Regions from separate parts of the Gordonia sp. LMA167 genome, predicted to be linked through region 1. Evidence: predicted binding sites of a transcription regulator. Region 1 holds the regulator's gene; each other region holds the start of a gene.
What was found. The regulator LexA, encoded in region 1, represses DNA repair genes until DNA is damaged. The targets are predictions, from matches to a motif close to CGAACANNTGTTCG.
Positions count from the first base shown of each region.

Region 2: the regulator LexA is predicted to act here: its motif matches at 8,267-8,280, upstream of ACVT6V_RS19020 (HNH endonuclease signature motif containing protein).
Region 3: the regulator LexA is predicted to act here: its motif matches at 7,114-7,127, upstream of ACVT6V_RS21530 (SAV_6107 family HEPN domain-containing protein).

Region 1 is NZ_CM176708.1:3,733,522-3,744,034, forward strand. It holds gene ACVT6V_RS17010 (1-phosphofructokinase family hexose kinase) at 1-140, opposite strand, end outside; gene ACVT6V_RS17015 (DeoR/GlpR family DNA-binding transcription regulator) at 170-940, opposite strand; gene ptsP (phosphoenolpyruvate--protein phosphotransferase) at 1,066-2,775, shown strand; gene lexA (transcriptional repressor LexA) at 2,858-3,589, opposite strand; gene ACVT6V_RS17030 (LysM peptidoglycan-binding domain-containing protein) at 3,822-4,436, shown strand; gene nrdR (transcriptional regulator NrdR) at 4,538-5,029, shown strand; gene hrpA (ATP-dependent RNA helicase HrpA) at 5,054-8,965, opposite strand; gene ACVT6V_RS17045 (aminotransferase family protein) at 9,072-10,301, shown strand; gene ACVT6V_RS17050 (alkyl hydroperoxide reductase) at 10,387-10,513, opposite strand, start outside.
Region 2 is NZ_CM176708.1:4,186,737-4,197,249, forward strand. It holds gene ACVT6V_RS18970 (IS630 family transposase) at 1-167, opposite strand, end outside; gene ACVT6V_RS18975 (crotonase/enoyl-CoA hydratase family protein) at 215-1,027, opposite strand; gene ACVT6V_RS18980 (MerR family transcriptional regulator) at 1,092-2,081, opposite strand; gene ACVT6V_RS18985 (HEAT repeat domain-containing protein) at 2,085-2,729, opposite strand; gene ACVT6V_RS18990 (YceI family protein) at 2,841-3,392, shown strand; gene ACVT6V_RS18995 (NAD(P)H-binding protein) at 3,418-4,752, opposite strand; gene ACVT6V_RS19000 (glycoside hydrolase family 25 protein) at 4,802-5,698, opposite strand; gene ACVT6V_RS19005 (DUF899 family protein) at 6,005-6,787, shown strand; gene ACVT6V_RS19010 (DUF1918 domain-containing protein) at 6,835-7,107, opposite strand; gene ACVT6V_RS19015 (nucleotidyltransferase domain-containing protein) at 7,253-8,083, opposite strand; gene ACVT6V_RS19020 (HNH endonuclease signature motif containing protein) at 8,312-10,009, shown strand; gene ACVT6V_RS19025 (dihydrofolate reductase family protein) at 10,060-10,513, opposite strand, start outside.
Region 3 is NZ_CM176708.1:4,734,126-4,744,638, forward strand. It holds gene ACVT6V_RS21500 (UDP-N-acetylmuramoyl-L-alanyl-D-glutamate--2,6-diaminopimelate ligase) at 1-865, opposite strand, end outside; gene ACVT6V_RS21505 (peptidoglycan D,D-transpeptidase FtsI family protein) at 1,021-2,937, opposite strand; gene ftsL (cell division protein FtsL) at 2,959-3,834, opposite strand; gene rsmH (16S rRNA (cytosine(1402)-N(4))-methyltransferase RsmH) at 3,834-4,847, opposite strand; gene mraZ (division/cell wall cluster transcriptional repressor MraZ) at 5,047-5,487, opposite strand; gene ACVT6V_RS21525 (SCO2097 family morphological protein) at 5,913-6,314, opposite strand; gene ACVT6V_RS21530 (SAV_6107 family HEPN domain-containing protein) at 6,484-6,957, opposite strand; gene ACVT6V_RS21535 (GNAT family N-acetyltransferase) at 7,215-7,868, shown strand; gene ACVT6V_RS21540 (phytoene desaturase family protein) at 7,865-9,511, shown strand; gene ACVT6V_RS21545 (LppM family (lipo)protein) at 9,570-10,427, shown strand; gene metF (methylenetetrahydrofolate reductase [NAD(P)H]) at 10,495-10,513, opposite strand, start outside.

The sequences.
Region 1 (10,513 bases):
CCGCCCGGCTCGGATCGCACCGCCGTGGCGCGCTGCACCGCGCCACGTTGCAGTGGTGTGGACAGCTCGAGAGTCCGGTCGAGACTGGGATTGGCGGTGAGTGTGAGAATCGTGACCGGGGTCGGATCGGAGGACGTCATGGGGTCCCTTTCGGTCGTGCGAACAGGGGTCATACGACCACCATCTCGATGCCGTGGTCGGCCAGCTCGGCCGAGGTGATCGGGTCTACGCCGGCGTCGGTGACGAGCACATCGACATCGGTCAGGTCGGCGAAGGACGCGAGATCCTCGCGATCGATCTTGGACGAATCAGCCAGCACCACAACGCGGTTGGCCACGCGGACGATGGCTGACTTGATGGCGGCCTCATCGGGGTCGGGGGTGGAGAGCCCGAAACCCGGACTGATCCCGTTGGTGCCGACGAAGGCTGTCGAGATGCGCATCTTCTCCAGGGCGGCCACCGTGTCGGCGCCGACGGTTGCCTGGGTGAGTCCGCGTACCCGCCCGCCGACGACGTGGAGATCGGCGGCTCCTTGCGCGGCGAGTACCCCCGCGATCGGGATGCTGTGCGTGACCAGCGTCAATCGGCGGTCCCGGGGCATCTCGAGTGCCGCCTGGTAGGTGGTGGTACCGGCGTCGAAGAACAGTGAGCCCCCGTCCGGCGGGAGGAACCGCATCGCGGCGCGGCCGATCGCGAACTTCTGTTCGGTGTGGGACATCTGCCGTTCGTCGATGCCCTGTTCTCCGATGACCGGCGTCGAGCCGGGCCGTACCGCGCCACCGTGCACCCGTTGCAGGTGCCCTGCCCGTTCGAGCACGGCGAGGTCCCGCCGCACGGTCTCGCTCGTGACATCGAAGGCCGTGGCGAGTGCGGCCACCGAGGCGCGGCCGTTCAAGCGGACCTGATGGGCGATCGCCTGCTGTCGTTCCTCCGCGTACACGATGTCCTCGTCTGTGGGTTTCGGTGGGTTTGAATGTTGATATACCTTTGTTTACGCTTGTTTGTGTGGTCACGTCAAGTGTTTGTTGTAAGTTTGATCACAGAGAAATGGCCGGGAGCTTGCGAATGCAGCCGGCCTCGGCGTCGAACACAGAGAGGTCTTCGGTGGAGCGCACACAGGTACTGAACGGAACGCCGGTTGTCGGTGGAAAGGCCTACGGCCCGGTGGTCTGGCCCGGGGAACGTCCCGTATTCGACGTCAGCGGCGGGGGTGTGATCGCCGACGAGGAACGCGAGGTCGAGACGAAACGCTTCACCGATGCCGCTGCGGCAGTCGCGGGTCGACTTCGCGAACGGTCGTCACACGCATCCGGCGCTGCCGCCGAGGTGCTGTCGGCGACGGCGGGCCTGGCCGAGGACCGCGGCTGGGTCGGAGCGGCGTCGGCCTTGATCGCCAAGGGCTCGGCCGCTCCGGCGGCCGCGGTTGCGGCGACCGAACAATTTGCCGCCATGTTCACGAAGCTGGGCGGCCTGATGGCCGAACGTGTCACCGATCTCAACGATGTACGCGATCGGGTCGTCGCCGAGCTGCTCGGTGTACCAGAGCCCGGTGTGCCGGAGCCGTCGGTGCCCTCGATTCTGATGGCCGATGATCTCGCGCCCGCCGACACGGCCGGCCTGGACCCGGCCATGATCACCGCGCTGGTCACCCGATTGGGGGGACCGACGAGCCACACGGCGATCATCGCGCGACAGCTGGGAATTCCGTGCGTGGTGGCGGTGTCGGACCTCGCGACGGTCGAGGCGGGCACCATCGTGCTCGTCGACGGAACCGCGGGCACGATCGAGGTCGAACCGGACGCCGCCGACGCCACGGAGCGCGTCGAGGAGAGTCGTCGGGCGGCGGAGCTGGTCGCCGACTGGTCCGGGCCGGGGCAAACCGCCGACGGACGCCGGATCTCGGTGTTGGCCAACGTCGCGGACGGAGCGTCGGCGCGGACCGCCACCGCCTATCCGGTGGAAGGTGTCGGGTTGTTCCGCACCGAACTCGCCTTCCTTGATCGCGCGGACGCGCCGACGGTAGAGGAACAGACAAGCCTCTACCGCGAGGTGCTGGATGCTTTCGACGGACAGAAGGTGGTCATCCGCACGCTCGACGCCGGCTCCGACAAACCGCTCAAGTTCGTCACCCAACTGGACGAGGCCAACCCCGCGCTGGGCGTGCGGGGCAATCGGATTGCCCAGGAACATCCCGAGATCCGCACCGCTCAGCTCGATGCGATCGCCGCTGCGGCGAATGGCCGCGAATCGACCGCCTGGGTGATGGCGCCGATGATCGCGTCGGCGGCCGAGGCCGCGGAGTTCGCCGCCGAGGTGCGTGCGCGCGGACTGATCGCCGGTGTGATGGTGGAGGTGCCCGCGGCCGCGATTCTTGCCGAATCCATACTGGCCGAAGTCGATTTCGTGTCGATCGGGACAAATGACCTCACCCAGTACACGATGGCGGCGGATCGGATGTCGGCCGAACTCGCCGGCCTGACCGACCCCTGGCAGCCTGCGGTGCTGTCGTTGATCGCAACCGTGGCGCGCGCGGGTTCCGAAGTGGGCAAGTCGGTGGGCGTGTGTGGCGAGGCCGCAGCAGACCCGGTGCTGGCGTGCGTGCTGGTCGGGATGGGTGTCACGTCGCTGTCGTCGGCTCCAGCCGCGGCGGCCGCAGTGGGAGCCCGACTCGGAGCGGTCAGCATGGACCAGTGCCAGGTTGCGGCCCAGGCGGCATTACGCACGTCCGACCCGGCCGCTGCGCGTGCGGCGGCGACGGCGGCGTTGGACGCATAGCGTCATCAGGTAGGGCTTCCATGGAGGCCCTACCGGCCGGCTCGTGGCGGCCCGGTACCGGGCCACGGGCCGAGCCCACCGTTCACACCCGGCGCATCACCGTGACGACCTTGCCCAGGATGGCGGCGTTGTCGCCGGGGATCGGTTCGAACATCGCGTTGTGTGGCATCAGCCAGACGTGACCGTCCTTGCGCTTGAACGTCTTGACGGTTGCCTCGCCGTCGATCATCGCCGCGACGATGTCACCGTTCTCGGCCACGTTCTGCTGTCGCACCACGACCCAATCGCCGTCGCAGATCGCTGCATCGATCATCGATTCGCCGACCACGCGCAGCAGGAAGAGCGACCCGTCGCCGACGAGCTCACGGGGGAGCGGGAAGACGTCCTCGACGGCCTCCTCGGCGAGGATCGGTCCGCCCGCGGCGATGCGTCCGAGTACGGGTACGAAGGTGGGAGTCGGCAGTTCTGAGCCACCGGCCGGTGCGGCCGTGCCGCCCGGCGGCGTGTGCTGCTCGCCGTCCTGGATGTTGACGGCGCGAGGCCGATTGTGATCGCGTTTGAGCAGGCCCTTGCGCTCCAAAGTCCGTAGCTGATGTGCGACGGACGAGGTGGAGGTCAGTCCGACCGCCTCGCCGATCTCGCGGATGCTGGGCGGATATCCACGTTCACGCACCGACGTGCGGATGTACTCCAGCACACCCCGCTGGCGGGCGGTGAGGTTCGCCTCGGCGACCTCGGGATCAACCGTCGTCGCGCCCCCGGTCTCGTCGGTCCCACGGGTGGCGTCACGCCGTCCGCCGGCTTTGTCACTCATCGGTGTCCTCCCTCTCGGCGTCCGTCATGTGGGGGCGCCTGCCCGGTTCCTCTCGGAAACCTGCTGGATGTTGCCTTGCTACAGCGCCGACAGTATCCGAACATCCCGACATGTTCAAACATTTGTTCGACGCGTGTCGAGACATTGTCGGTCTCCCGTGATACTAATCGAACATACGTTCCGTCGAACACGTGATCGACAGTCCGGTCGATCGGGAGCCGAGGAGGACACGATGAGCACAGGGACCCTCACGCGCAGCACACGCACCCCGGACGGGGCGGTGTCCAGGTCTGAACGAACGGAGCCCGTGCGCGCCGAGCGTATGCGCATCGAGCGCGAGCGCACCGACTCGGCAAGCACCGCGCCGACGAGAAGCGGGCGCACGCGTACCGGCGAGCAGGATCGGGTCCGTCTCGGCGCGGGCACACGGCCGCGGCGCCAGGCGCATCACGAACCCGTCCGCCCGGCCGACCGACGGCCGGCTCGCCCGGCCGTCGGACAGTTACCTCGGGCTGCGGGGACCCGGTGCGCTGTGTCGACGGCCGAATCACGCCTGCACGCACGCCGGAGGGCCACGGCACTGGCGGTACTCGTGGGCTGTGGGCTCGCGGTTCTGGTGTGGGTGGTCACAATCGTGGGCTCCAACTATGCGGCGTCCGTGCAGCCGTCGCCAGTCGGCACCGAGATCGTCCATGTCCGACAGGGCGACTCGCTGAGCACGATCGCCGATCGGATCGCGCCCGATGTGCCCAGGCAGGCGGTCATCGACCAGATCGTCGAGCGCAACGACCTGTCCGGGTCGGGTCTCCGGGTCGGGCAGGCACTGGTCGCACCCGCATACGGCTGAGCGCAGGCGGTACTCTCATGTCACAGGTTCCAGCCGGAAACCGGCACGGCGTAGCGGGCATCCGGTGCGCCGGAGTGTCCCGAGACGTGCGTGAGGACGACATGCGCTGCCCGTTTTGCAAGAACGAAGACACCAAGGTCATCGACTCGCGTGTCGCCGACGAGGGGCAGGCGATCCGAAGGCGTCGTTCGTGTGCGGAGTGCGGTCGGCGGTTCTCGACGGTGGAGAGCGCCGTGCTGTCGGTGGTGAAACGCAACGGCGTGACCGAGCCGTTCAGTCGCGAGAAGGTGATGCGCGGAGTGCGTCGCGCCTGTCAAGGGCGTGACGTCGCCGAGGATGCCCTGGCTCAGCTCGCACAGCAGGTGGAGGACGCTGTCCGGGCATCCGGCTCGGCCGAGATACCCAGCAATGAGGTGGGCCTGGCCATCCTTCGTCCGCTTCGCGACCTCGACGAGGTCGCCTACCTGCGGTTCGCGTCGGTTTACCGGTCATTTGACTCGTTGGAGGATTTCCAGCGTGAGATCGATGACCTGCAAGGCAATCTCACGCATCGTAAACCGGTGGATGCCGCGGGGTCTGCGCTCACCGATTGACCGGACCGGTGTCGACGCCGATGGTCAGGTGAAGGCGTCGAGTGCACGTATGGCGCGCTTCTCCGAGATCGGGTATGCGGTGCCGAGTCGCTGCGCGAACAGGCCCACCCGCAGTTCCTCGATCAGCCAGTGGGCGAATTCGTCCAGTGCAGCGCGTCGTCCCTCGGGAAGCCGCGCGCCTCGTTGATTCCAGTGGCTCACGACGCGATCGACCGTGGCGATGCCGTCATGGTCCCGGTGAGCAGACGCGGGTAGATCGGTCAGTCGACGAGTTGCCGCCTCGAGGTATCTGGGGACGTGGGTCAGGTGGTCGCGAGGGGTTGCGGCGATGAATCCGTCGAAGACCAGGTTCTCGAGTTGTTCGGCGACGTCATCGGCGGCGACCGACCCGCTCAGCCGATCGAGCTGGGCACGCAACGGGGCGACGTGACGCAGAACGTCGATGGCCAGTGTGAAATATTCTGGGGCGGCACCGATGACGTCGCTTCGCAGCCCGGTGCACAGTTGCTCGAACTGTTCCGGAGTTCGGATTCTGGTGAGATCTCGGTCCGCGGCGAGGTCGCGGACCGCGCGCCGGGTGCAGTCGGCCACCAGATCGTCCGGCTTGCGATACGGGCTCTGGCTCAGGGTGAGTCGTCCCGCGGCGTCGAGAGTCCCGGTGATCTTGCGGGAAAGACGCGGCATCGCTGCATCGAGCAAAACGATGACGGCGTCGTGATGACGCTGGTCGCGCTGGGCCGCGGTCGGGCTCTCGACGCCGGTCACGCCGACGGCGTGCCCGTTGTCGTCGCGCACCACGTCCAATCCTGGATATCGCGTGATGGATTGACCGGCAACCACTTTCGTCTCGCTGTCCGCGAGGTTGCCGATCCCTTCGGCGCTCCATGTGGTGACGGCCGTCCGTGGCGCCGGGGTGTCGTCCCGATCGGCGAACTGTTTCTTCAGGTCGGCGAGCGACTTACCACCGGCGATCGTGGCGCCGGTCCGGTCGACGACGGCGAAGTTCATGGTGAGGTGGGCAGGTATGCGCTCGGGCGCGAAATCCCCGGGCGACACGGTCATCGAGGTGATCGATGTGAGCTCGCGGGCCAGCCCGGCGATGAGCGGCTCGGCGCGCGGTGTGAGTCGTGAGAGCGCCAGATCCGCGAAACGCTGGGCGGGCGCCATAGATTTGCGCTGCGCTTTCGGCAGTGATTTCACGAGTTCGGTGGCGAGTTCGCTGCGCAGGCCCGGCACCGACCAGTCGAAGCCCGCTGCCCGGACATGGTCGAGCAACGGTAGCGGGATCACCACGGTGACACCGTCATCGGGCGCGCCAGGCTCGAATCGGTATCGGAGTTCCAGGCGCGTCTCGCCCTGCTGCCAGGCTCCGGGGAAGTCGGTGTCGGCGACCGCGACGTCGACCGCCACATCTTCTGGACGCAGGTCGAGGAGGTCGGGGTGTTCGCGTCTCGTCTGCTTCCACCAGGTGTCGAAGTGTCGCGCCGACACCACATCGGGACCGACCCGCGCATCGTAGAACTCGAACAACTGCTGTTCGCTGATCACCACATCCCGGCGACGGGCGCGGTGCTCGACGTCGGCTGCGGCGTCGAGCAGTTCCCGATTGCGCTGAAAGAAGGCATGATCGGTGCGCCATTCGCCTTCCACGAGGGCGTGGCGGATGAACATCTCCCGTGAGGTCGCCGGGTCGATGCGTCCGAAAGGTACCCGGCGCTGCGCGACGAGGGTGACGCCGTAGAGCGTGACGCGTTCGTAGGCCATCGCGGAGCCGCGTTTGGACGACCAGTGCGGCTCACTGTACGACCGTCGGGCGAGGTCGCCGGCGAGTTTCTCCACCCAAAGGGGATCGATCCCGGCGACAGTGTGCGCGAAGAGTCGCGATGTCTCGACGAGTTCGGCGGCCATGATGAACGGTGGCGGCTTCCGGGACAGCGACGATCCCGGGAAGATCGCCAGGGTGGTGTTCCGTGCGCCGAGATAGTCCCGTGAATCCCCTTGGCGCGCCGCGATGTTGCCGAGCAGGCCGGAGAGGATCGCCCGGTGGATGGCGTCGCCGTCGCGGCTGGTGGTGGCGGTGGTCCAGTCCAGGTCGGACACGATCCGGGACAGCTGCCGGTGCAGTTCCTGCCATTCGCGGATCCGCAGGAAATGCAGGAACTCGCGTTCGCAGAGCCGGCGGAACTGATTGCCCGACAGTTCGCGGCGCCGGTCAGCGAGATAGTTCCAGAGCTCCAGATAGGCGAGGAACTCTGAGCCGGGGACCGCGAAGCGGCGGTGTGCGGCGTCGGCCGCCTCACGGTGCTCGCCGGGGCGCTCCCGGACATCGGGGATCGACAGCGCGGCGGCGATCACCAGCATGTGGTCGAGGCAGCCGTCCTCGTGTGCGGCGATCAGCATCCGCGCGAGGCGCGGATCGACGGGGATACGAGCCATCTGCCGGCCGACCGGTGTCAGGACCGGTTCGTGGTCGTCTCGCGTGGTCTCGCGGATCGCGCCGAGTTCGGCGAGGACTGCCATACCGTCGCGGATCGCACGCGCGTCGGGTGGTTGCACAAACGGGAACTCGGACACGTCGCCGAGGCGGAGCGCGGCCATCTGGAGGATGACCGCCGCCAGATTGGTCCGCACGATCTCCGGATCGGTGAACGCCGGACGATTGTCGAAGTCGTCCTGATCGTAGAGACGGATACAGATGCCCGGTGCGACGCGGCCGCAGCGGCCGGCACGCTGACGAGCGCTCGCCTGCGACACCGGCTCGATCGGCAGGCGGTTCACCTTGGACCGCGTCGAGTAGCGCGAGATCCGTGCCGTACCGGTGTCGATGACGTAGCGGATCCCGGGCACGGTCAGGGACGTCTCGGCGACGTTGGTCGCCAACACGATGCGCCGGCCGGACGACGGCGCGAACACCCGTTGCTGATCGGCGATGGACAGCCGGGCGAACAGGGGAACGATCTCCGCGCCGGCCGAGACGCGATGGCGCAATGCGTCCGCGGTCTCGCGGATGTCCCGCTCGGTGGGGAGGAAGACCAGGATGTCCCCGCGGTGTGCCGACCAGAGTTCTCCGACCGCGGAATCGATGGCCTGCGCCTGATCGAGATCACGGTGGTCCGAATCGGGGTCGCGGGCGTCTCCGAATGGGCGATATCGAACCTCGACCGGGTATGCGCGACCGGAGACCTCGAGGATCGGTACCTCGTCGGCGTCGTCGACCGAGGCCGCGAAATGGCGGGCGAACCGGTCCGGTTCGATCGTCGCCGATGTGATGATGACCTTGAGGTCGGGGCGCCGAGGCAGCAGGCGTTTCAGATAGCCCAGGATGAAGTCGATGTTGAGGCTGCGTTCGTGTGCCTCGTCGATGATCAACGTGTCGTAGGCACGGAGCAGCGGGTCGGTGCCGATCTCGCGCAGCAGGATGCCGTCGGTCATCACCTTGACCAGCGTGTCCGCACCCGAGCGGTCGGTGAACCGCACCGAGAACCCGATCGCGTCGCCGATCTCGGTGGCGGTCTCGTCGGCGATCCGGCGCGCGACCGAACTCGCGGCGATCCTGCGCGGCTGGGTATGGCCGATGGCGCCGTGAATTCCGCGGCCGAGTTCCAGGCAGATCTTGGGTAGCTGGGTCGTCTTGCCCGACCCGGTCTCGCCGGCGATCACCACCACCTGGTGCTCGCTGATCGCGGCGGCGATCTCGTCCCGCGCCGCCGACACCGGCAGGTCCGGCGGATACTCGATGACCGGTACCGCGGCGCGTCGGCGGTGCACCCGGGCCTGCGCCGCCGCCACGTCCGCAGCCAGCCGGTCCCACGTCGACCGTTTCGGTGATCGCCCGAGTTTGTCGAGCCGGCGACGCAGACGATGGGCGTCGACGATGGTCAGGTCGTCGAGTACGTCGGCCAATTCGCGGCGTTCGTCGGTGGTCGGTGCGGACATGATGTGTCCAGAGTATTGGGTCCTCGTCGGTGACCCGCCGCACATCCGGGTCGGCGGCCCGGCACCTGGGTCCGGCGGTGCCGCGCACACCCGGCATGATTGGGGAATGGCAGGTTCACTGTGGCACGGCTTCGCCGATATGGGGTCGGTCTCCACGAATGGTCCGTTCGTGGTGACCCGAGGACAAGGGACACGGATCTACGACGCGCAGGGGCGTGAGTATCTCGACGCGACCGCGGGCCTGTGGTTCACCAACATCGGCCACGGCCGCACCGAGGTTGCGCAGGCTGTCGCCGACCAACTGGGGAAGCTGGCCCATTACTCGGGCTTCGGTGATTTCACCGCCGACGTCACCATGGAGCTGGCCGAACGCCTCGCCGCGATCGCGCCGGTACCGGACAGCAAGATCTTCTTCACCTCGGGCGGCAGCGATTCGGTGGACACCGCGGCCAAGCTCGCGCGCCGTTACTGGCACGAGATGGGCAAGCCGGACAAGAACATCATCGTCGGTCGGACCAAGGCCTATCACGGCATGCATGTCGCCGGGACCGCACTGGCGGGCATCCCGGTGAATCGTGAGGGCTACGGCGAACTCATGCCGGACGCCGAGTCGGTGGAATGGGACAACGCCAAGAGTCTGCTCGGATTGATCGAGCGTGTCGGGGCCGATCGGATCGCGGCATTCTTCTGTGAACCGATCATCGGGGCCGGCGGTATCTATCTTCCGCCCGAGGGCTATCTGGCCGAGGTCCGCCAGATCTGCCGCGACCACGACGTCCTGTTCGTCGCGGACGAGGTCGTCACCGGCTTCGGCCGCATCGGGGGGCAATCGTGGTTCGCCTCCACCCGATTCGACCTCGCACCGGACATGATGACCACCGCGAAGGGGCTGACGTCCGGCTATGTTCCGATGGGAGCGGTCTTCATCGCACCGCGGATCGCCGAGCCGTTCTTCGCCGGCGGTGTCTGGTGGCGGCACGGCTACACCTATGGCGGACACGCCGGTGCTGCCGCGGCGGCCATGGCCAATCTCGACATCATCGAGGCAGAAGGTCTGCTGGGTGAGGCGAGTCGCCTGGAAACCGATCTGGCCCAGGCACTTTCTCCGCTTGCCGAGCTCGACTCGGTCGCCGAGGTCCGGACGGGGCTCGGCGCGGTCAGTGCAGTCCAGCTGGCCGACCCTGCGCAGGCACTGCCGATGATCGGCAAGCTCAGAGAGCACGGCGTTAGCGGACGGGCGGCCGGGCAGGGTGCGCTGCAGATCTCGCCCGCGTTCGTGATGACCACCGACGAGGTCGGCGAGCTCGCCGACCGCATGCGTGCCGCGCTGAGCTGATACCGGCCGGCGGGAGAAGACCTATCGCGCCCCGGCCGGGATCGTCGGCCGGGGCGCGATAGGTCGTCAGGTCGTGGCTCGGGTGTCAGACCGCGCTGAGCACCTCGGTGGTGGCGATCGCCTGGGCGACGCCGGCGACGATCGAGGCGACCTTGAGTGCCTCGAAGATCGCTTCCCGGTCGACGCCCGCCTCACGCAGGGTGTTCTCGTGT
Region 2 (10,513 bases), 450 kb from region 1:
ACCCCGACCTCCTCAGCAATCCGAATGTTGGCCACCCCGTCGGCGGCCATCAACAACACCCGAGCCTGCAACACCTGCTGATGCGGCACCCGCTGGCTACGGGTCAACTTCTCCAATGTCTCTCGCTCACCGGCCGACAAAGCCAACGGTGCTGCAGGCGCGCTCATACCGAAATCATACCCAACGACTAGACGATTATTTACGATACACGCAACTAGTGGTGCGTCTCGTCCGGATCGGAGAAACGGGGCTCGCGCTTCTCCATGCCGGCATACACCGCCTCGAGCTGATTCGGCGAACCCATGAGACCCTCTTGGAGCTCGCTCTCGAGCATCAGGGCCGTTGCCGGATCCGAGCTCGTCCACGTCTGGTCGTACAGATGCTTGGCCGCCCGGACGGCATGAGGTGATTTCTGCGCGATCTCATGTGCGAGATCAAGTGCAGCAGTGAGGGGATCGTCGACGACACGGGTGACGAGTCCGAGGTCGTGCGCTTCGGTGCCCGACAGGATGCGCCCGGTGAAGGTCAGTTCCTTCGCGATGTCGGCGGCCACGAGGCGGGGGAGTGTCTGGGTGATCCCCATGTCTGGGACGAGGCCCCATTTGACCTCCATGATCGACAGTCGCGAGTCCGCAGTGGCATAACGGATGTCGGCGCCGAGCGCGATCTGTAAGCCGCCACCGAAGCAGTTGCCGGTGATCGCGGCGATGACCGGCACCGGCACCCGGGCCCAATCCACCGACACGCGCTGTGCGTCGTTGGCGAGCTGACCTTTCTCGCGGGTGATCAGCGAGCGGGTCGCGTTGCCCTGTCCCAGGCTCGTGATGTCGAGTCCGGAGCAGAAGCTCTTGCCCGCGCCGTGCAGGACGACGGCTCGGAGCCGAGGATCGGTGGCGAGTGTGCCGGTGACATCCAGGAGAGCATCGAACATGGCGCGGTCGAGGGCGTTGTGCTTCTCGCCGCGATCCAGCGTGACCGTCGCGACACCGGAGTCGTCGAGGTCGACGCGGATTCTGTGTTCGCTCATCAGGTGTATCTCCCTACAGTCGTTGTCGGATCGATCCGGGGCCATTCTAGGAGGCCCAGGGCCTCTACCCGCGGCCGGACAGGATCACCTGTGCCGTCGCGGCGACCGCGCGGTCCGGATCCGCGGTCAGCCTGTCCAGCAGGTCGTCGGCTGCGGGAACGGGTATCTCGGCGAGCGACTGCGTGATCCGAAGCCGTGCCGCAGCATCGCTCGTCGCGTCCACATGGGCCCGCAATGCCGCGACGATGTCCTCGGGCGACTGCGGTGACAGTCCTCCGAGTGCCTCGGATGCCTCGACGTCGCGGTGGCCGTCGACGATCATCGCGATGAGCGTTGGGATTCCCGCTGGGTCTGCAGCGCCGGCGAGCGCGATGGCGGCACGCTCACGCACGTCGCGGTCGGCGTCGTCGAGGCCCCGGCGGAGCAGCGCGATCGCGTTCGGATGATCGATCGCCGCGATGGCCGAGACGGCTCGCCGTCGTACCGCATCCTCGGGCGAGTCGAGGCCCGCGGACAAGCCGTCCAGAGCCGCTCCGCCATCGCGCGCGAGCGCCCATCGCAATGCGCCCGAAACGTTCGGGTCACTTTCCGAGAGAAGAGCTTTGACGAGTTCGGGCATACTGAACCCGGCCCCGTCGGTCGGGGCCAGAATCGCCTGCTGTCGTCGGGCACCCGACTCCGAGTCCAGTGCGCGTGCCTGCGTGACGACATGCACCACATCCGCCCAGTCCGTGGGGCCCGATTGCTGTACGCGTTCCAGTCGAGCCAGCAGGTCCTGCTCGGTGGCGATGCGCTCACGGGTACGTTCCATGAGCTCGCTGACCAGAGCGGCCGGCGAAAACCCTGGTCGAGCCATGGCTTCGCGGACGTCCTGGAGGGAGAGGCCCAGCGTTCGGAGACTCTCCACGTGGAAGAGTCTCCGAACGTCGTCGGCGGAGTACTCGCGGTAACCCCCGGTCGTCCGTCCGGTGGGCGCCACCAACCCCAGCCGGTCGTAGTGACGGAGCATCCGGGGACTGACACCCGAGCGCCGGGCGACCTCACCGATCAGCATCGGCTACCCATCGACACCGACAGAGACCCGTCGGGCGAAATCGACAACGAGGTCGAACCCGGCGTCGGGGTCGTCCAGTAGCCGGCGAGTGGTCGTGGCATGCACGCGGACGCCGTCGTCCGGATCTTCCATATGAGCGTCGATGACCGCCTGGGCCGACTCACCGAGCGCCATCAGACCGCGGGTGAGACTCAGCTGTACCTCCTCGTCGCCTCGACCCAATTCCCTCGCGAGATCCGCGGCGAGATCGGCCTGACCGTCGGGCTCGACCAGTGCAACCGCGGCGCGCCACGCGGCCCGGGCGACGTCGTCGTCGCTGTCGTGCAGCAAGACAGACAACGCCGAGAACGCCTGCCGGTCACCGATCTTGGACAACGTGTGCAGGGCCTGGCTGCGCGCCTGGGGGTTCGCCGACCCGAGTTCGGCCACCAGCCGAGGCACCGTGACCTCGGCGGGGAACCGGCACAGAGCCCACGTGAGCATGTCGCGCACGAAGAAGTCGGGGTCGATCCCGCACCGCTCTACGAGAGCCTCGACGAGGCGCACATCTCCGCTGGTTCCAGCGGTCAGCGCGGCGCGAAGCCGCGTCGAATCGTCGTCGGCGCCCAGTGCGTCGATGAGACGAGTTGTCAGATCGTTCATGGTCATGACGATCACCTCCTTCACCGACCATGAAACAGCCTGTCACGGTGTCAAGGTCAAGCGTCGGAAATCGAACAGCGCGTCGGTCGGAACCCTTGCTCGCCATAGACTGTGACCGTGAGCGAGGCCACCTGGGAACTCAGTGATGCAGATGGGTCGGTTGTCGTCCACACCGGCGTCGCCGGTCGGGCGGCACGAACCGGGCATCGGCTGACCATCGAGGCGCAACGGTGGTCGGCGTCGGTGACCTGGGAGGGCGACACACCCACGGCGATCGCGGCGACCATCCCGGTGGACTCGTTGCAGATCATGTCGGGCAGCGGCGGACTGACCCCCTTGAGCGGGGCAGAAAAGGCGGTGGCGCGCGCCAACGCACTCAAGTCCATGGCGGCCGACAAGTTTCCCGAGGTCACCTACGAGACGTCGGCGATCACCGGCGCGGCCGACTCCTACCATGCGGAAGGCACTCTCACGATCCACGGTCGCCGTCGTCCGCACTCGCTCGACTTCACGGTCGCCGACGCCGAAGACGGTTGGGTCATCACCACGGAGACGACGATCATTCAGACCGATTTCGGCATCAAACCGTATTCCCTGATGATGGGTGCACTGAAAGTTGCCGACGACGTTCAGGTGACAATCGAGGTCAGACGCGCAATGGATGCGTGAACGATCGGGATGATCACCCACGTACTCAACGGAACGGGTCGGCCGGCGAGATCCCGAGTCTCCGCAGCGGTGCGCCCAGCCGCCAGTAGAGCAGCCCGCCCAACCCGCGCGGAAAGAAGGTGGAGGTGGTCGAAAGTTCGGCAACCGCGCCTCGGCCGGTTGCCGAATCCGTCAGCGAGAACTCGACGAACGCTCGTCCCACGTGACGGTCGGCGCCGATCCGCAGCAGGTCCGGCCGTCGCATGTCCACGACCTGCCACTGCTTGCCGACGCGGCGGCGGAGTTGGTCCCAGGAATCCTCGGCGCTGCGGGGCACCGACCGGCGCTGTGCGGTCCGAAACACCGTCTCCCCGGCCCATGGCGGATCGGACGGCAGCGGCTCGGCGGGTGGGACCTCGGCCGTCGCGTTCGACCAGGTGGCCTCGCCGTCTCCGCGATGCACTCGATCAAGGGTGGCCACCAGCGCGTCCCGGTAGGACGTCAATCCGCCGACAGGTGCTGCGATGACCTCGTCGATGTCGTGTTCGCGGCAGATGGCGTCACATTCCAACGACTCGATCAGCGGGCGTGCGATCTTTCCTCGGATCGGCGTGACGAATCGGACCCATCGACTCGCGATGGTCGGGGTGAGGTAGGGGAGCACGATCATGCGCCGACGTGGCAGGCCGGCGATCTCGGCGTAGCCCTGCATCATGTCGCCGTATTCGAGGACGTCGGGGCCGCCGATGTCCCACGTACGGGATTCGGGGACCGGAGCGGTCGCCGCCTCCACCAGGTAGTGCAACGCATCAGCCACTGCGATCGGCTGGATCGAGTTGTGCACCCAGCGCGGAGTGGTCATCACCGGTAGCCGCTCGGTGAGGTGGCGAATCAATTCGAACGACGCCGAACCGGATCCGATCAACGTGCCGGCCTGCAGCGCCACCGTCTCGATTCCCGAGTCGATCAGGATCTGCCCGACCTCCGCGCGTGAGGCCAGATGCTCGGACAAGTCGGTGCCATCCGGATGTAGCCCGCCGAGATAGACGATCCGGGATACGCCTCCCGAACGAGCCGCGGCGATCACGTTCTCGGCGGAGCGACGCTCTTCGGCGGCGAAGTCCGCGTCTGTGCTCATCGAGTGCACAAGGTGATAGACGACGTCGACGCCGGCGAACGCGTTCGCGAGCGAATCGCGATCGGACAGGTCGCCGGCCACGACCTCGGCGTCGGGATCAGCCGCCCACGGTGCGTCCGCCAGTTTCGCGGGTGTCCGCGCCAGCGCGCGCACCCGATGGCCACGGGCGATCAGGCGCGGCGCGAGTCGGCCGCCGACATAGCCGGTCGCGCCGGTGACCAGACAGCGTCGCGAATCATTCACAGGTCCACCCTACGGATCGCAACCGACGCCGCCGCGCACTTCAACGTCCTCACGGCTGGTGAGGAGCCGACAGTCCGATATCGGCGAGTACTGCCTTGGCACCTTCGTCATTCTTGGCCGCCTCGCGCTTCACGAGGTCGATCGCCCACTGCAGACCTTCGCGGGCCGCGCGTTCCACGTATTCCTCGTGGATACGGGCGTCGATATTGAGCACGAACCCGGCCAGCGTGTCGATCGGCTCATCGGTGGTGCGGTACTTCGATCGGCTCGGGAACTTCATGCCGAGTTCCTCGTCGGCCATGGACATGGTGGCACCTCCGAACATGCGGTTGAACTCGTCTCCCGAACCTCGGAAGGCGTTGACGTCGACGGATTGCCCCGACACGCTGCCGGTATCCGAGAACTGAAGGATCTGAACAGGTTTGCCGCCGACATCCGCCCAACCCGCATGCCCGTCGCCGGGGTAGAGGTTTCGCGGTGTGTTGTGTCCGAACACGTAGTGGCTGTTCCAGATCGAGACCGGCAGTCCGGTCAACCGTGGTGCCCCCATCCACTCACGCCAATACCAGCGCGGTAGATAGATGGGTAACAGACGGGTGAATCCGGCTGCCCGGTAAGCGGATATGCGGTGGTAAAGGTCGTCGAGAGAGCCTGCGTTCGCGGTGTCTTCGTAGTCGATCTGCAGTGGGAAGTCCGTCGAACCGGCGTGTGATCGCAATAATCGTGCTTCGGCTTCGGGGTCGGTGTGCGTGCGGCAGAAGACATAGCCGCCCCATCGTCCGGGGAACCAGCGTCGCATCTCCGCCTGTGCGCGTGGCCAATACGGGTCACGATAGCTGTCACCTTCGGTGACCTTGTGCGTGGCGAAGGTGATGCCTTCGCCCTTGGCACGAGCGAAGTCGAAGTCCCTCTGGTGGTTGGAGACATCAATCCCGAAGAACGTCACCGTTGGCCTCCACAGAGCACTCGTGCACCCGCCGATCGATGGTGAGGACGAACCCGGGAGTGGATCGGCGGGCAGATCCTCTCGTCACGGCCGGAAGTAGACGAAAGCATGTTCTGCTGCTGAGGCGTGTGGTCAGCCTCCCTGCGTACTGAAAGTGCCGTCGCAGCGACATCATTCGGTACAAACAATCCTACGCTCTGACAAGCAGTCGCAGCCGCGATGAGTTTTCGCCTGGTCGTGGGTCTGTCCCGCTGAAGGGCTTCGGCGCCGCATGCCGTCGCCTGCACGAGCCACCCGGAGGAGACCATGACGACCACACCGAACGATCCGGCGGCTGGAATGCGCGGCCGCCCACCCATCGTCGACCGGACCACCTGGCAGAGTGCCCGCGATGATCTGCTGGTCCGCGAGAAGGCTCACACCCGCGCGGGCGACGCGATCGCGGCAGCACGTCGACGACTGCCGATGGTGGAGTTCGACCCGGCCGTCGACGTCGTCGGACCGGACGGTCCGATCCCGTTCCTGGACCTGTTCGGCGATCACGACGAGCTCGTGGTCTACAAGCACATGTGGTACGACGGTGCCCCGCATCAGGGCCAGTGCGAAGGCTGCACCACGACGGCTTGGCATCTGAAGGACTCCGTGTATCTCGATGCGCGCGGAGTCTCGTTCGCGATCCTGACAACCGGACGGTGGGACGAGGTCGCTACCTATGTCGCCTTTCTGGGCTACGCCCAGCCTTGGTATTCGGTGCGCGACGTGGACGACCCGATCGGCGGCGAGATGGGCTATCTGACCTGCTATTTGCGAGACGGCGATCGCGCGTTCCTCACCTACTCCACGACAGGCCGCGGGAACGAGCGCGTCAACGGCTCCCTGGGCCTGCTCGACATGACGCCCTACGGACGCAGCGAAGAGTGGGAGGACACTCCCGACGGCTGGCCCGAGGGTCACAGCCCGTGCTGGTCATGGCGCTCGGACGTGGATGGGAACGCAACCTGGGGGCCGACCAGCCGACCGGTGCCGCAATGGAGTCGACCCGGCGCGACAGCGGTGGATACACTCGGAAGGCCGGGCCACCCTCACTGACGTGTCGGCGCCGATCGACGACGGCGCGTCGACGAGCTCATCGTCTGTCAGTTGTCTCCGTGCTGCCGATGCGCGAGCTCTTCCTGCAGGTGCGTCGCTCGTTCTGCCCGAGCCGCATTGTGGGCGTCGACCTCGTCAGCGGTCCAGACGATCGAATCCGGCCCCGGATAGACAAGTGCGGTGTGGCCGGAGCCTTCCCACCGGACAAGGTAAGGAGGCGACCCATCGGCCGACCTCACCTCGAGGATCAGACCCATCTCCGGTTCCTTGCCGAGCACCGCCTGCTCGACCACGAGCCAGTTTCCCGGTTGCGCATGCATCACGCCTCCTTGTCCGAAATGACTGATGAGACCAGCTTCCCGCACACTCTGCGGCGACATGCCGCAAACAAGCAACAAATGCCGGAACGAGGGGGTATGCGAGCCGGCGCCGGAGTGTCCGAGCGATCGGACGACCGACGTTGGACTACCTTGCGTGCCTCACCACCAGCGTCTGGACCTCACCGATGATCGTGCGCGTGGCCGCGATCGCGGACCGCAACTCCTCGTCCGACGAGCCCAACGAGCCAAGGATCTGTGCCGACCTGCCGGCAAAACCCGGCGGAGCCAGCTCGAGGCGCGCCACAGCCGGTATCAGCCCCTTCTCGTTCGTCACCCATCTCCGGTTGTGTGCATGAAGCACATGCGCGCACAGCATCAGCGCCCTCGTCAGGCACAGGCAGACGTAACCGGTGTCCTCGCGAGTCGTTGCCTTCGCAGCGATCGCCACCAGGAAATCCGCCTCCCACAGCAGGTGGCACATGGCGTCCCGCAGGGCTCGCGGATACCGCTGCATCTCGCGATGCAACTCGGTCAGGACTCCTGACGGATCGACGAGAACGACGGCGAGCGCGAGCTCACCCGCGTAGGCAACGTCGAGGAAGCCGAGTGGGTGGCCGACCTGCATGTGAAAGGCGAAGTCGCCGTTCTGCGCTCGTGTCCACTGCTCGCGAACCCGGCAGACATTCCGGAGCAGCCAGTCGACCGGAACCTCGTCCACGCGGAGCCAGCCACCGCCGTCGACCCACGGCCCCCACCCTCCGGGACCCACGATCTCGGCATCGGGTCCCGACCATCGTTTGCCGACAGCTCGTAGGGCGGTGAGGTCGAGCGAGGCGTCGTAGTAGATGCCGAGATCGACGTCAGAAGACGGGAGAGCGTCGCCGCGAGCGCGACTTCCACCAAGGGTGACGCCGACGACCCCGTCGACGGCGATGATGTCCTCGACCATCTGTCGGACAACCGCATCGGACAACATGGGCAACCTCGCCGGGTCGGAGTTCACGTAGCGCACAAACTACCGTCCGCTTGGACCAGGCTCCACGGATTTTGTTCCGCACTAGGCGGTCAGCGAGATCGGGTGCTGCAGTCAGCCGGCAGCAATTGGATCTGAAATCGATCGTGAAAGCCTCTTGCACATCCCCTCCGGATGCCATAGACTCGAACGTACGTTCGACCGCGAGCCGATCAGGGGGAGGTGTAGCTCATGGATTCCGACCGACCGACATCCGACGATTCACACTCCGACGATTCCCACTCCGAGGTGGTGGCGCTGTACCGCGAACTGCACGACGTCCTGGATCGGATCGCGCAGGTCGACACCACGCCGGCCTCGGATGTGGAGGTCGTGGAGGTGGCCGACGCGCACGAGCGTGCCGTTCGTCGGATGAGCGGCCTGGGCCATCACCGCTTGATGGATGTCTCCGATCGAGGCGCCTTCACCAAGTTCGGGTATCGAAACCTGACCGATTTCCTCGGCGACCGCCTCAAGATCAGCGAGCCGCGCGTGCGACAGCGACACACCGCCGCCCTGGCACCGAGATTTTCGATGCAGGGCGAGAAGATGCCTCCCACCTGCCCGAACACCGCCCAAGCGCTGATCGACGGCGCGATCAGTGTTGATCACGTCGACATCATCCTCAAGACGTTGCACCGGATTCCGGCCGCGCTGCCGGTCGCGGTCAGCGCCGCCGCCGAAGCCGAAATGGCCGACATGGCAACCAAATACTCCACCGATGCACTCATCGAGATCGGCAAACGCATCCTCGGCCACGTCGACCCCGACGGCACCCTCACCGACGACCGCGACCGCGCCCGGCAACGTCGACTCGGTGTGGGCAAACAAGACATGCAGGACATGAGCAAACTCGCCGGCCTGCTGGACCCGAAGACCCGAGCCATGCTCGACGTGGTCTTGGCCAGCTGGGCGGCTCCCGGCATGAACAATCCCGCCGACGACACCCCACTGATCGGCAGCACAGACGACGTCATCGATGCCGAACAACTACGCCAAGCCGTCGAACGCGACCACCGCTCCCAGCCGCAACGCAACCACGACGCACTGGCCGCGCTGCTGCGCCACGCCCTTGATGGCGGCATCCTGGGGAACAGCCACCGCGGACTGCCGCCGCACCTGATCATCAAGATCACCGAATCCGAACTACGCGAACGCGCCGGCGTCGCCACCACCACCAGCGGCGCACGCCTGCCGATCAGCACCCTGATCGAACTGGCCGCCCACTCCCAGATGCACCTGGCCGTGTTCGCCGACCACACCGGCGAACCGCTCTACCTCGGCACCGCCAAACGCCTGGCCAACCAAGCCCAACGATTCATGCTCTTCGCCCACGGCGGCGGCTGCTCCTGCCCAGGCTGCACCCGCGCCTTCGACACCGTGGAAATCCATCACGCCGAACGCGACTACGCCGACGGCGGCACCACCGACATCAACACCCTCACCCCCGCGTGCGGACCCCACAACCGCATGGTCGGCACCAAACCCGGCCAATACACCACCGACATCATCAAAGACGGCCCCAACACCGGCCGCGCCCAATGGACACTGAACACCGACGGCACCACACCACCAAACCCACCACGCATCAACGAACTACCCTTCATCGGCGAACTCTTCGAACGACGCCTCCGAGAACACACACCCGACCGAAACCACCCGGGCACCCCACTGCAGACGATCATCGACGAGATCAACCAGACCCGACCCCAGACAGACCAACCTGCACGCACCCCCACTCACCGCACGGCCGAACAGACACTGGCCGGGGCCCTTCTCGACCAACTCCTCCAACGCGACCCCATCAGCAACGCCGTCGCACACGGATGGACGATCACCGACTTCGGCCCCGAAGGGTACGACCTATCCGACCTCGAACTCGCCGGATGACCGGTGGAACCGAGCAGGGCAGCAAGACGTGACGTGGTCCTCCCGCGCCGTCAGATCCCCCGATCGGGCGCACTCATGTCGCCTGTGCCGGGCGTCCCGTCGGCAAGCGCGTAGCGCAGTAACACGACACCTCGGGGCGAGGTGACGGCCGGCTCGACGAGAGTGAGATTGGTGGGGACGCTGCCGCCGTCGAACACCTTCTTACCCGTGCCCAGAACTATCGGGTGCACCCACAGGTCGAGAGTGTCGAAGAGCCTCTCGCGCAGTAACGTCTGCACCAGGTTGAGGCTCCCGGCAACGCTGATGTGCTCGTGTCGCTCTCGCAGTTCGCGCACTTCGGCGGACAAGTCGGGCCCGAGCTGACTGGACCCGGCCCAGTCCAACGTCGGCCGCCCACGCGACGCGACATACTTCGGGATGCTGTTGAACAACGTCGCGATCTCGTTGTCCTCGTCACCCTCGTATGCCGGCCAGTAGCCGGCGAAGATGTCGTAGGTCCGGCGG
Region 3 (10,513 bases), 1.0 Mb from region 1:
ACCGATCGCCACGGGCGACGTCGACCATGCGCCGACCCCATTCGTCGTCCACGCAGATCACCGAGCGCACGGCCCGGGTCGGCGAGGACGGGGCGAACAGTCGCGCCTTCGCATCGAAGTAGGCCCGCATGGTCGGGTGGAAGTCCAGGTGGTCCTGCGACAGATTGGTGAAGGCGCCGATCGCGAAATGCGCACCGTCGACCCGACCGAGTGCCAGCGCATGACTCGACACCTCCATGACGACCGAGTCCACGCCGCGTTCGAGCATCGTCGCCAGCATCGCCTGGAGCGTCGGCGCCTCCGGCGTCGTCAGGGCGCTCGGTAGTGCGACGCCGTCGATCCGCGTCTGCACCGTCCCCATCAACCCCACCGAATGACCGGCGGCCATCAGCGCGGCCTCGACCATGTAGGCGGTCGAGGTCTTCCCCGACGTCCCGGTGATGCCGATCAGCTTCAGCCGCTGGGATGGATAGCCGTAGATACGGGCGCTCATCGGTCCGAGGACCGAGCGCGGATTGGGATGGATCAGGACGGCGCACGTCGCATCCGGCCCGAGCACCCGGGACAGCTCAGCGCGTCCCGCCGGATCGGTGAGGATCGCGGTGGCACCCGCGGACAGGGCCTGATCGGCATAGCGGGCACCGTGCGTGCGGTCGCCGGGCAATGCCGCGAACAGATCCCCGGACACCACGTCCTGGCCGCGCAGGGTCACTCCGGTGACCTCCGTCTCCGCTGCCACGGCTCCGATGAGATCCACGCGCGCTCCGGTGGCCGCGGACAACACCGACACCGGGGTCGGGGACACGGTGGTCGGCCGAAGCATCCCCGCAGCGTCTTTCGTGCGCTTACGGCGAGTCGACGCCATATGCTGGGCCCGCCTCCTAGCTGGTCATCTCGGGCGGCGGCCCGGGCCGGGCACGCCAGAACGCACTCACGATACCGTCAGTGGCCCGTCGTCTGTGTACCGGCGAGCCCCGACGCCGAACACCGTCGTCACACGCCTGCGGTCTGCACCTCTGGTCAGCGACCGACCAGTGTCAACGGCGGTGTCGGATGGGCCGAGAGCGGCACCCGGTCCCGTTGGAGCAGCCACGACGCGATGGTGCCGAACATCGGCGCCGCCGACTGACCCCCGCTGCCGTCCGAACTACGCTTGGGATTGTTCAGCATGATGCCGATCACATAGCGCGGGTTGTCCGCCGGTGCGATCCCCGCGAAGGTGATGTTGTAGCGCGAATTGGAATAGCAACCGCAGCCGGGATCCACCTGCTGCGCCGTTCCCGTCTTGCCCGACAGCTGATATCCGGCGACATCGCCGGTGTAGCCCGTCCCCGACTGCACACCCATCGGATCCTTCTGCAGCACGGCCCGAAACATGTTCCGGACGGTCGTCGCCGTCTGCGGACTCACCACCCGGATACCCGCCGGGCGTGCCATCTCGTCGAGTGACTGACCGTCACGTTGCTCGGACAACAGGATTCGCGGCGGAACCCGCACACCGTTGTTGGCGATCGTCTGGTACATGCCGGTCATCTGCAGAAGGGTCATCGAGAGACCTTGCCCGATGGGCAGGTTCGCGAAGGAGCCGCCGGACCACTGGCTCAGCGCAGGGACCTCGCCTGCACTCTCTGCGGGCAGCCCCACCCCGGTGCGCTGCCCGAGACCGAATCTATTGACCATGTCGGCGAATCGCTTCTCACCGACCTTCCGCGCCAACATCAGGGTTCCGACGTTCGAGGACTTCCCGAAGATCCCGGTGGTGGTGTACGGCTCGACCCCGTGCGACCAGGCATCGTTGACCGTGACCCCGGCCATGTGGATGCTGCCCGGGACGCGATGGACCTCGTTCGGTGTGGTGACCCCGTACTCGATCGCGGCCGAGGCGGTGATGATCTTGTTCACCGAGCCGGGTTCGAACGGTGAGGTCACAGCCGGGTTGCCGAGATCGGCGTTCTTCTGGTCGGCCAGCGGTTGCGCGGCGTTGAAGGTGTTGTCGTTGGCCATCGCGACCACCTCCCCGGTGTGCGCATCGAGGACGACCGCGGAGGCACTCTTGGCGCCTGAAGCGGCCTTGGCCGCCGACACCTGGCTCTGGACGAACCATTGGACATCGGAGTCGATGGTCAGCCGGACGGTGCCACCGTTGAGAGCCGGATGCACGTTGCGCGTGCTGCCGGGGATGATGGCGCCGTCCGAACCGCGGTCGTAGGTCTTCGATCCGTCGGTACCGGCGAGCGTCGAGTCGAGCGATGCCTCGAGTCCGATCAGGCCGTTGCCGTCGTAGTTGACGTCGCCCACGATGTTCGCGCCGAGGGACCCGCCGGGATACAACCGGATGCTCTGCGGGTCCGCACCCACCTCGGGGAACTCCGAGGTGATCTTGCCCGCCACCTCAGGGCTCACCGACCGGGCCAGGTAGACGAACGTGTCGTCACTCTTGAGCTCGGTCAGCAGGTCCTGTTCGCTGATCGAGCCGCCCAGCGCCGATGACACCCCCTTCGCGATCTCGCCGAGGCGCTCATCGACGTCGGGGAGGGCGTCGTCCTTCTTGTGTGCCTCCTCGATCGACTTACGCACTGCCTTGGGGAGGAAGGTCAGCGCCCGTGCCTCATCGGTGTAGGCCAGCGGCCGTCCGTTGCGATCGAGGATCGCACCTCGCTTGGCGGTCAGCACCTGGGTGTACTCGCGCTGCTGAGCGGCTTCGGCGGACAACGACGACGACTCGATGGTGTGCACCACCACCATGCGGATGGCGACCGCGACCACAGCGAGGATCACGATCGCCCCGGCGATCCGGCTACGCCCGAGAAATGAGTCGGGCCTGCGGGGACCACCTCCGGACGAGGCAGGTCTCCCACGCCCCCCCGGGCGGCCGGACCCCCCGCGTCCGCTTCCGGACGAGCCCATGTCGAGGCGCTGGAAGACGGCACGTGTCATGGATGTCAATTGTCCACTCGACTAACGCGATTCCGCCGAATTTGGGCTCGGCGCGTTGCCGGTCGGGGGCAACACATTCGGAGCGGGTGCGACCACACTCGGTACCGGCGCACCAGAACTGCCCGGTGCGGGCGCCGGCGTCGCGGTCGAGGCGGGGGTGGTCGCGCCCGGGTTGGCCGAATCGGAGTTGTCGCCCGAACCGGTGTCGGCCGAATCGGTGCCCGCCGAATCCGATTCGTCGCCGGAATCAACGGCGTCGCCGGGCAATCCTTCGGAGTCGTCCACCTTCTTGGGGTCGATCGTGGCCACCGGATCCGGCGAGGTCGGCGGATTGATCGATCGCAACGCCTTCCCCTGCGCCGGCTCCGGATCGCCCACCACGCGAGGCTTCCCGGTCCCCGTCACGATCATCCGGGCCGGATTCTGGGCAGGGATCATTCCCAGGCGGGATGCCTTGTCCGACAATTCAGGCGCCGAATTCCCGGATTCGTAGGTCCGTTTGAGCGAGTCACGTCGATCGAGCAGTGTCTGGTTCTGCTGCCGCTCGATACCGAGCCGATAGGAATCCGCGGCAGCCTTGGTGGACAACCACAAACTCACCCCCAGTCCGATCACCAGCAGGGCGATGACCGGCACGACGAAGGGAACGCCGGTGATCCGATCCCGCAGGGACACCGAGCCACGTGCCGACGCCGGGTGTGACCGGGGCGAGCGGACCGTCTTCGGCGACACCCGGGCCTCGCGCTCGAGTCGCTTGGCGCGTCGATCGATCGCACGTTGCGCGGCACGAGATCTCGTGGCACGCGCGTTGTCACTCCCGTCCCGTCGCCGTGTCCGTTTCGGGGCGTCACCGGCGACCTCGTCCTCATCGATGTCGATGTCAGCCATCACGGTCATCAGCGGTCCCCTTCTTCCACACGTTCGATCACACGGACCCGGACAGGGGCCGATCGCGGGTTCCGGTCACGTTCGACGTCGTCGGCACGTTCCGCACCTCGGGTGATCAGCCGGAAATGCGGCGCCGAGCCGGGCAATTCCACCGGCAACCCCTTCGGGGACGTCGATGTCGTTCGGGATGCAAACTCCCGCTTGACAATTCGATCTTCGAGCGATTGATAACTCATGACGGCCAGCCGACCGCCCACCCGCAGCGCCGACAAGGCTGCCGGCAGCGCTCGACGTAACGCGTCGAGCTCGTGGTTGACCTCGATCCGCAGTGCCTGGAACGTACGTTTGGCCGGATGCCCGCCGGTGCGACGGGTGGCCGCAGGAATCGTGCGGTAGAGCAATTCGACGAGACGGGCACTGGTGGTGAAGGGTTCTCGCTCACGCTCCCGGAGGACCGCCGATGCAATCTTTCCGGCAAAGCGTTCCTCGCCGTATTCCGAGAGGATGCGGGCCAGCTCGCCATGTGAATAGGTATTGAGAATCTCTGCCGCAGTGAGGGATTCGGACGAATCCATCCGCATGTCCAGCGGGGCGTCCACAGCGTAGGCAAAACCCCGATCCGGCCGGTCGAGTTGCATGGAGGATACGCCCAGGTCGAACAGCGCGGCGTCGATCCGCGCGATGCGCAAGTCGGACAGGACGTCCCCGATCTCGTCGAATCGCGCCTGCCGAAACGTGATCCGATCCCGATGCGCAGAGAGTCGCTCACGTGCGATATCGAGCGCGGTGGAATCCCGGTCGATGCCGATGACGTGGACACGGGGGTCGGCGCGCAGTATCAATTCGGTGTGACCGCCGGCGCCCAGCGTCGCGTCGACGAAGATCGGTTCGGCATCGGCGTGGGCGAGAGCCGGGGTGATGAGTTCGATCATCCGATCGGCCATGACCGGGAGATGTCCGAACTCACCGGAGCGTTCCGGTGGCCCTGACCGGCCTTCCGGTTCCTCCTGGCGTGCGTTCACCGACCTGCTCCTCGGACTGTGCGGCTCGACTCGATCGCTGTTGAATACGGCGCCGACGGCGCCTGGGTGTCCGATGAGGCGGGGTCTCGGCCCGACTGCGCACCTGGCGTTGGGGAAGTACGCCAGGGTCGCACCGGGCCGAGGCCTCGACCCACCCGATCCGCTATTCATCTGTCTGCCTGCCCGATCGGCCCTGCGCTCAGAGCACGGAGTCCAATGCGGCAGAACCCGCAGCGGAGAAGTCCTCCTCATGCGCGCTCTGGTAGTCACGCCAGGCCTGCGCGTCCCAGATCTCGAGGTGGTCGAACCCGCCGATCACCACACACTCTTTCGACAAGCCGGCGTAGGACCGGTGTTCGGCCGACAGGGTGATCCGACCCTGTCCGTCGGGGCGCTGCTCATCGGTACTCGCGAAGAAGTACCGCTGAAAAGCCCTCGCCTCTGCGTTGTTTCGCGATGCCGCCATGGTCCGCTCCGCGATCACGTCGAACTCTTCGGCCCGATACACCGACAGGCTGCGGTCTTGGCCTCGTGTGACCATCACCCCTCCTGCCAGTGCCTCGCGAAACTTGGCGGGCAACGTGAGTCGCCCCTTGTCGTCCAACCGGGGCGTGTAGGTGCCGACAAATCGCGCGGACATGTCGTCACCTCCTGCCCCACCAGGTTCGACGTCCGGTCCGTCTCACCCAGTGCTGCCACAGTACCCCACTTTCCACCACTTTCCACCCCCAACACACCACAGTTCACCCACGCCTGTGCAAAAGACCAGTTCAGAGAGTCAGATGCGCTGGGTGAGCGTGTCGCGTGCCGCGTCCGGCGAGCCGATGGAGCCGATACTGGTGATGCTGGAGACCGCCAAAGTGCCTGATGAGGAGTCAGACTCTCCACGGTGGGGCAAAGTGGGGAACCCAGGTGGGTCGAGTGGCGAACACAGGTAGGTGAGGTGGGGAGGCCATTGCGGGCCGGAACTTGCTTATGACAACAAAAAAGCCGCACACCGTGACGGTGTGCGGCCTGACGCGATGGTCATGCGCCGGTCATGTGCCGACGAACGTGCGGGAGTGGTTACTCCTGTTCGAAACGCCGGTTGAAGCGCTCTTCCATGCGCTCGGAGAACTTGCGCTTTGATCCCCCGGCACGGGGTTCCTTGGCGCTGCCACGTCCGGGGCCGTCCGACCCTGAGCCGCGACCACTACCACCCCACAGCGCCAGCAGGCCCGCCCCGAACATGATCAGGAAGCCGATGAGGCTGATGATCGGGAATCCGCCGACACGAACACCGATGACGAGCCCACCGACGAGGAGAACCAGACCCACGACGAAGATGGCCACCGCCTGCAAACGACGCCGACCACTGGACCTCCCGAGGCGGCGACGCTTGACGCTCGACGCGAACTTCGGGTCTTCGGCATACAGAGCGCTTTCGATCTGTTCGAGCATCCGCTGCTCGTGCTCCGAAAGAGGCACCGACCCTCCTTACTCCCAACTCCACCGACCCGACCCCAGACCCCACGATCCGTGTACACCGTCGGTGCCGTTCAGCCGCTTGTACGGCCTTCAAACATCATGATACGAGCAGAATCACCTGGCGACCACCATTACCCTCCTTTACCCGCAGTTGCGTCGAATTCCTCACTCACGCGGTGCGGTCGGACCGGGCGGTCTGATGGGCCAACTTGCCCTGCTCGTATGCGATCAGGATCGCCTCGACATCGTCGAGAAGGTCGATGACTCGCCGGCGCATGGCGGCCACTGCGCGCTCGTCCACCTCACGGACCAGTCCCGACTCGATGTCGAGCCGAACCCGTGAGCGGGCGGCGAAGAACTCGGCGTGCCCGGCCAGGGCCGGTACGACCATCGGTAGACGGTTCCAGGCACTTCGCGAGCGGGAGCGTCGGACCGGACGGGTGGAGGGCTCATAGATCTCCAGCACCGCACCGGCAGCACGGAGGGCGGTCAGGTAGAACTGACGGAAACGCTCGGCTGCATCGGTGACCTCGTCGGCGTTGTCGAACAGGATCAGGGCACGATCGAGCAGGTCACGACTTCGACGCACGATGATCGGATCGATGTCCGTCGCCGACCCGCGGGCCGGGATCGAGCTGTGCATGGCCACCTCCCCGTGGCTCGACGACCGCCTTCTGCTGTTCACGGTCCCTGTTGTACAACGCCGGCCCGACAGCTGACGCTTCCCTCGTCATGCTGTCGGGCCGGCGCATCGTGTCGGCGGGGTGATTGACAGAACAGCTTGCGGAGGCTGATTCATCGAACACCCGTTCGACATATTCAATATAGCTAGCGGACGGCAGACCTTCAAGGCGACCGTCGGCACGGATGCCCAGAGTTCGACGAGAGGACAGACGTTCGTTGACGATCCGCCTCGTTGACCTGACCGGACAGGATGCTCACGTGTGGCTCCAGCCCGCGCTCGACATCTACGTGACCGCGATGAACTACCCGCGCGGCACCGAGATCCACCGTGCGGCGCTGTGGCGCGAGCACATCACACGGCCCGGCTGGCGTGCGGTCGGGGCGGTGGCGACCGTCTCCCCCGCCGAGATCCGCAGCCCTCAGGTCGCCGGCCGCCACCTGACCCGGCCGGTTGCGGTGGCCGACAACGAACTGCTCGTCGGAATCGCGTACGGCTACCGGGGAGCACCCGACCAGTGGTGGAATCAGCAACTCCGCGTCGGGTTGCGTCAGTCCGGAGTCGCTCCCGCGGCCGTCGAGGAGATCACCCGGGACTATTTCGAACTCACCGAACTCCATGTCCATCCCACCGCCCAGGGCCGGGGCGTCGGGCAATGGCTACTCGGACGACTGCTCGCCGGACGGCCGGAGGGCAAGGTCTTGCTGTCCACGCCGGAGATCCCGGCCGAGGAGAACCGCGCCTGGGCGCTGTACCGACGACTGGGCTTCACCGACGTGCTGCGCAACTTCACCTTCGCCGGTGATCCGCGTCCCTTCGCCTTCCTCGGCCGCCCTCTGCCGATGGTCGCCGACGACTCGGTCACGACATGACGATCCGCCGGCGCGTTCCGGGCCGCCCCACCTCCACCGACGGTCGCGGCCACCACCTCGTCGACGCCGTTGTCGTCGGAGCGGGCCACAACGGACTCGTCGCCGCCGCATACCTCGCCCGGGCCGGACGGTCTGTCCGGGTCGTCGAGCGCGACGATGTCGCCGGCGGTGCCGTATCGACCGTCGAGCGTTTCCCGGGCTATCGCGTCGACCGCGGGTCGTCGGCGCACCTGATGATCCGTCACTCGCCGATCCTCGACGAACTCTCACTGGCAGATCACGGGCTGCGCTACGTCGACTGCGATCCGTGGGCATTCAGTCCGGCGACCGAGTCAACGGCGCCGATCATCTTCCGCACCGACCTGGACGCCACCTGCGCCTCGATCGAACGGGCCGTCGGCTCCGTCGACGCCGATGCTTATCGCCAGTTCGTGCACGTGTGGCGTCCGCGGGCCAAGGCTGTGATGCGTTCCTTCTACTCGCCGGCGGGCCCCGGACGATTCGCCGCCGCGTTCACCGGGCTGACGAACACCGCGACAACTGCGCGCAGCGGGCCGATCGGACGACGCACCGGCGCAATGCTCTCGCTCACCCAGGAACTGATGTCGTCCGGGGACAGTCTGCTCGACCGCTGGTTCACAGCTGAACCCCTCAAGGCCGCGCTCGCCTGGTTCGGAGCCCAGTCCGGCCCGCCGATGAGCGCACCGGGAACCGCCCCGATGGTCGGATTCGCCGCCCTTCAGCACGACATCCCACCCGGCCGTGCGATCGGCGGCAGCGGCGCGCTCGCCGAGGCCCTGCTGAGTCGCCTGGCCATCGACGGCGCAGACGTGCGGCTCGGTCGGGCGGCCACCGCCATCACACCGTGCGGTGACCACTGGCGCGTCGAGACCTCCGGCGAGCCAGGACACTGCACGACGACGGTGATCGCGGCGTGCCATGTGCTGACCACCCTCGATCTGCTCGCCGCGGGAGGTCACGACCGTACGGTCATCGATCGCTGGCGACGTCAGATCGTCGTCGGCGACGGGATCGGCATGGCCGTCCGGCTCGGCACCGACGCGCTCCCCGACTATCGGGATCTCCCGTCGGATCTCCCGCCCCACGGCGTGCAGTCGGCCCTCGGGCTACTGGTCACCGATCGCGCACAGCTGCGCCGGGCACATGCCGCGGCGAGTGTCGGAACGCTGCCGGACCGGCCCGCATGCGTGGCGATGGGCTATTCGGCGATCGATCCGACGCTCGCGCCTGCGGGTAAGCATCTGGTCAATGTGTGGGCCCAGTGGCATCCGTATCGTCTCGCGGACGGCACGAGCTGGTCGGCGGCGGGCTCTGCCGCCGCGTCGGCGATCACAGCGGAGCTCGATCGGTATGCACCGGGATTCACCGATCATATCGAGCACACGCACGTGCAGACCCCGGCAGACCTCGAGAACGAACTCGGCCTGCTGGGCGGCAACATCATGCATGTCGAGATGAGCATTGATCAGATGTTCTTCTGGCGACCGCATCCGGACCTGTCCGGGCACCGGATCCCGGGAGCCGACGGCATCCTGCTGGCCGGGGCGTCGACGCATCCGGGTGGAGGGGTGACCGGCGCGAGCGGCCGCATCTCGGCGCACCTGGCGCTGCGTCGCCGATGATCCCGCATCTGCGCGGTCGTGGTGCGTCGGCCGCGACTGGCGCACCACGTCTGGCACGATGATCACCGTGCGCTCGTCAACACGTTCGTCCGCGGTCTTGCTGCTGCTGTGCCTGATGGTGTCCGCACCACTTCTCACCGGGTGCCTCGAACGCTCTACCACCGTCGGCGACCGGTACTCCGGAACCATCATCGTGGCGACCTCGCCGGACAATCCGCAGGGTCCACCCAAGCTCGATGTCCCCGAGTCGATGCGATCACGGATCAGCCTGATCGACTACAGCACCGTCCCGGAATCCGAATCAGCCGCCCCTGGCGGCGAATCGTCGGCGCCGGGCGCTGCACCCGGTACCGGGGCAGCGGTGCCGCGTGTCGGGACGAGAGTGGTCTTCACCGACCTCACCAGCGGACAGTTCGGCCAGCTGGGTGACATCGTGGCCGCCGCGTGGGGTGACTCGGTGATGAGCATGGATCTGTCCGCCAAGCGCAATGAGGACGTCGTTCGGTTCCGCGGGAACGCCGATCTCACCAACTTGGCGGCGCCCCGTGACCTCGTCGACGTGACCATCACGTTCGGCGGGCCGATCACGGCCACCAACGGCGAGCAGGTCGGTGAGCGGACGGTGCACTGGGCGCCGGAATCGGGCAAACCGTCAGATTTCAGTGCCGACGCCACCTACCCCGACCCCGCCACCGCGGCGGTGAAGAGCTGGTCGTGGTTCCTGGCCCTGATCTGTCTGGTCACCGTGCTGATCGTGGCCCGTCTGGCTTTTGCCAAGCGGGACCGCAGTCCGCGGCCGGGACGTCCGCGGCGCTCGGGCAAGACGAAGAAGCCCGCGGCGGCCCCGGTGCGGCGGACCGGCGAGACGGAGTCCACCGAGGTCGGAGCGTCGAGTCGGTCGAGCGCGGATCGCTGAGGGTCACCCAGGAGATCGTCGGGCGATGGTCGGTAGACCCTGCGCGGCGCGTGGCGATCGGCCGCGGTCAGTGCGCGGTGGCCGCC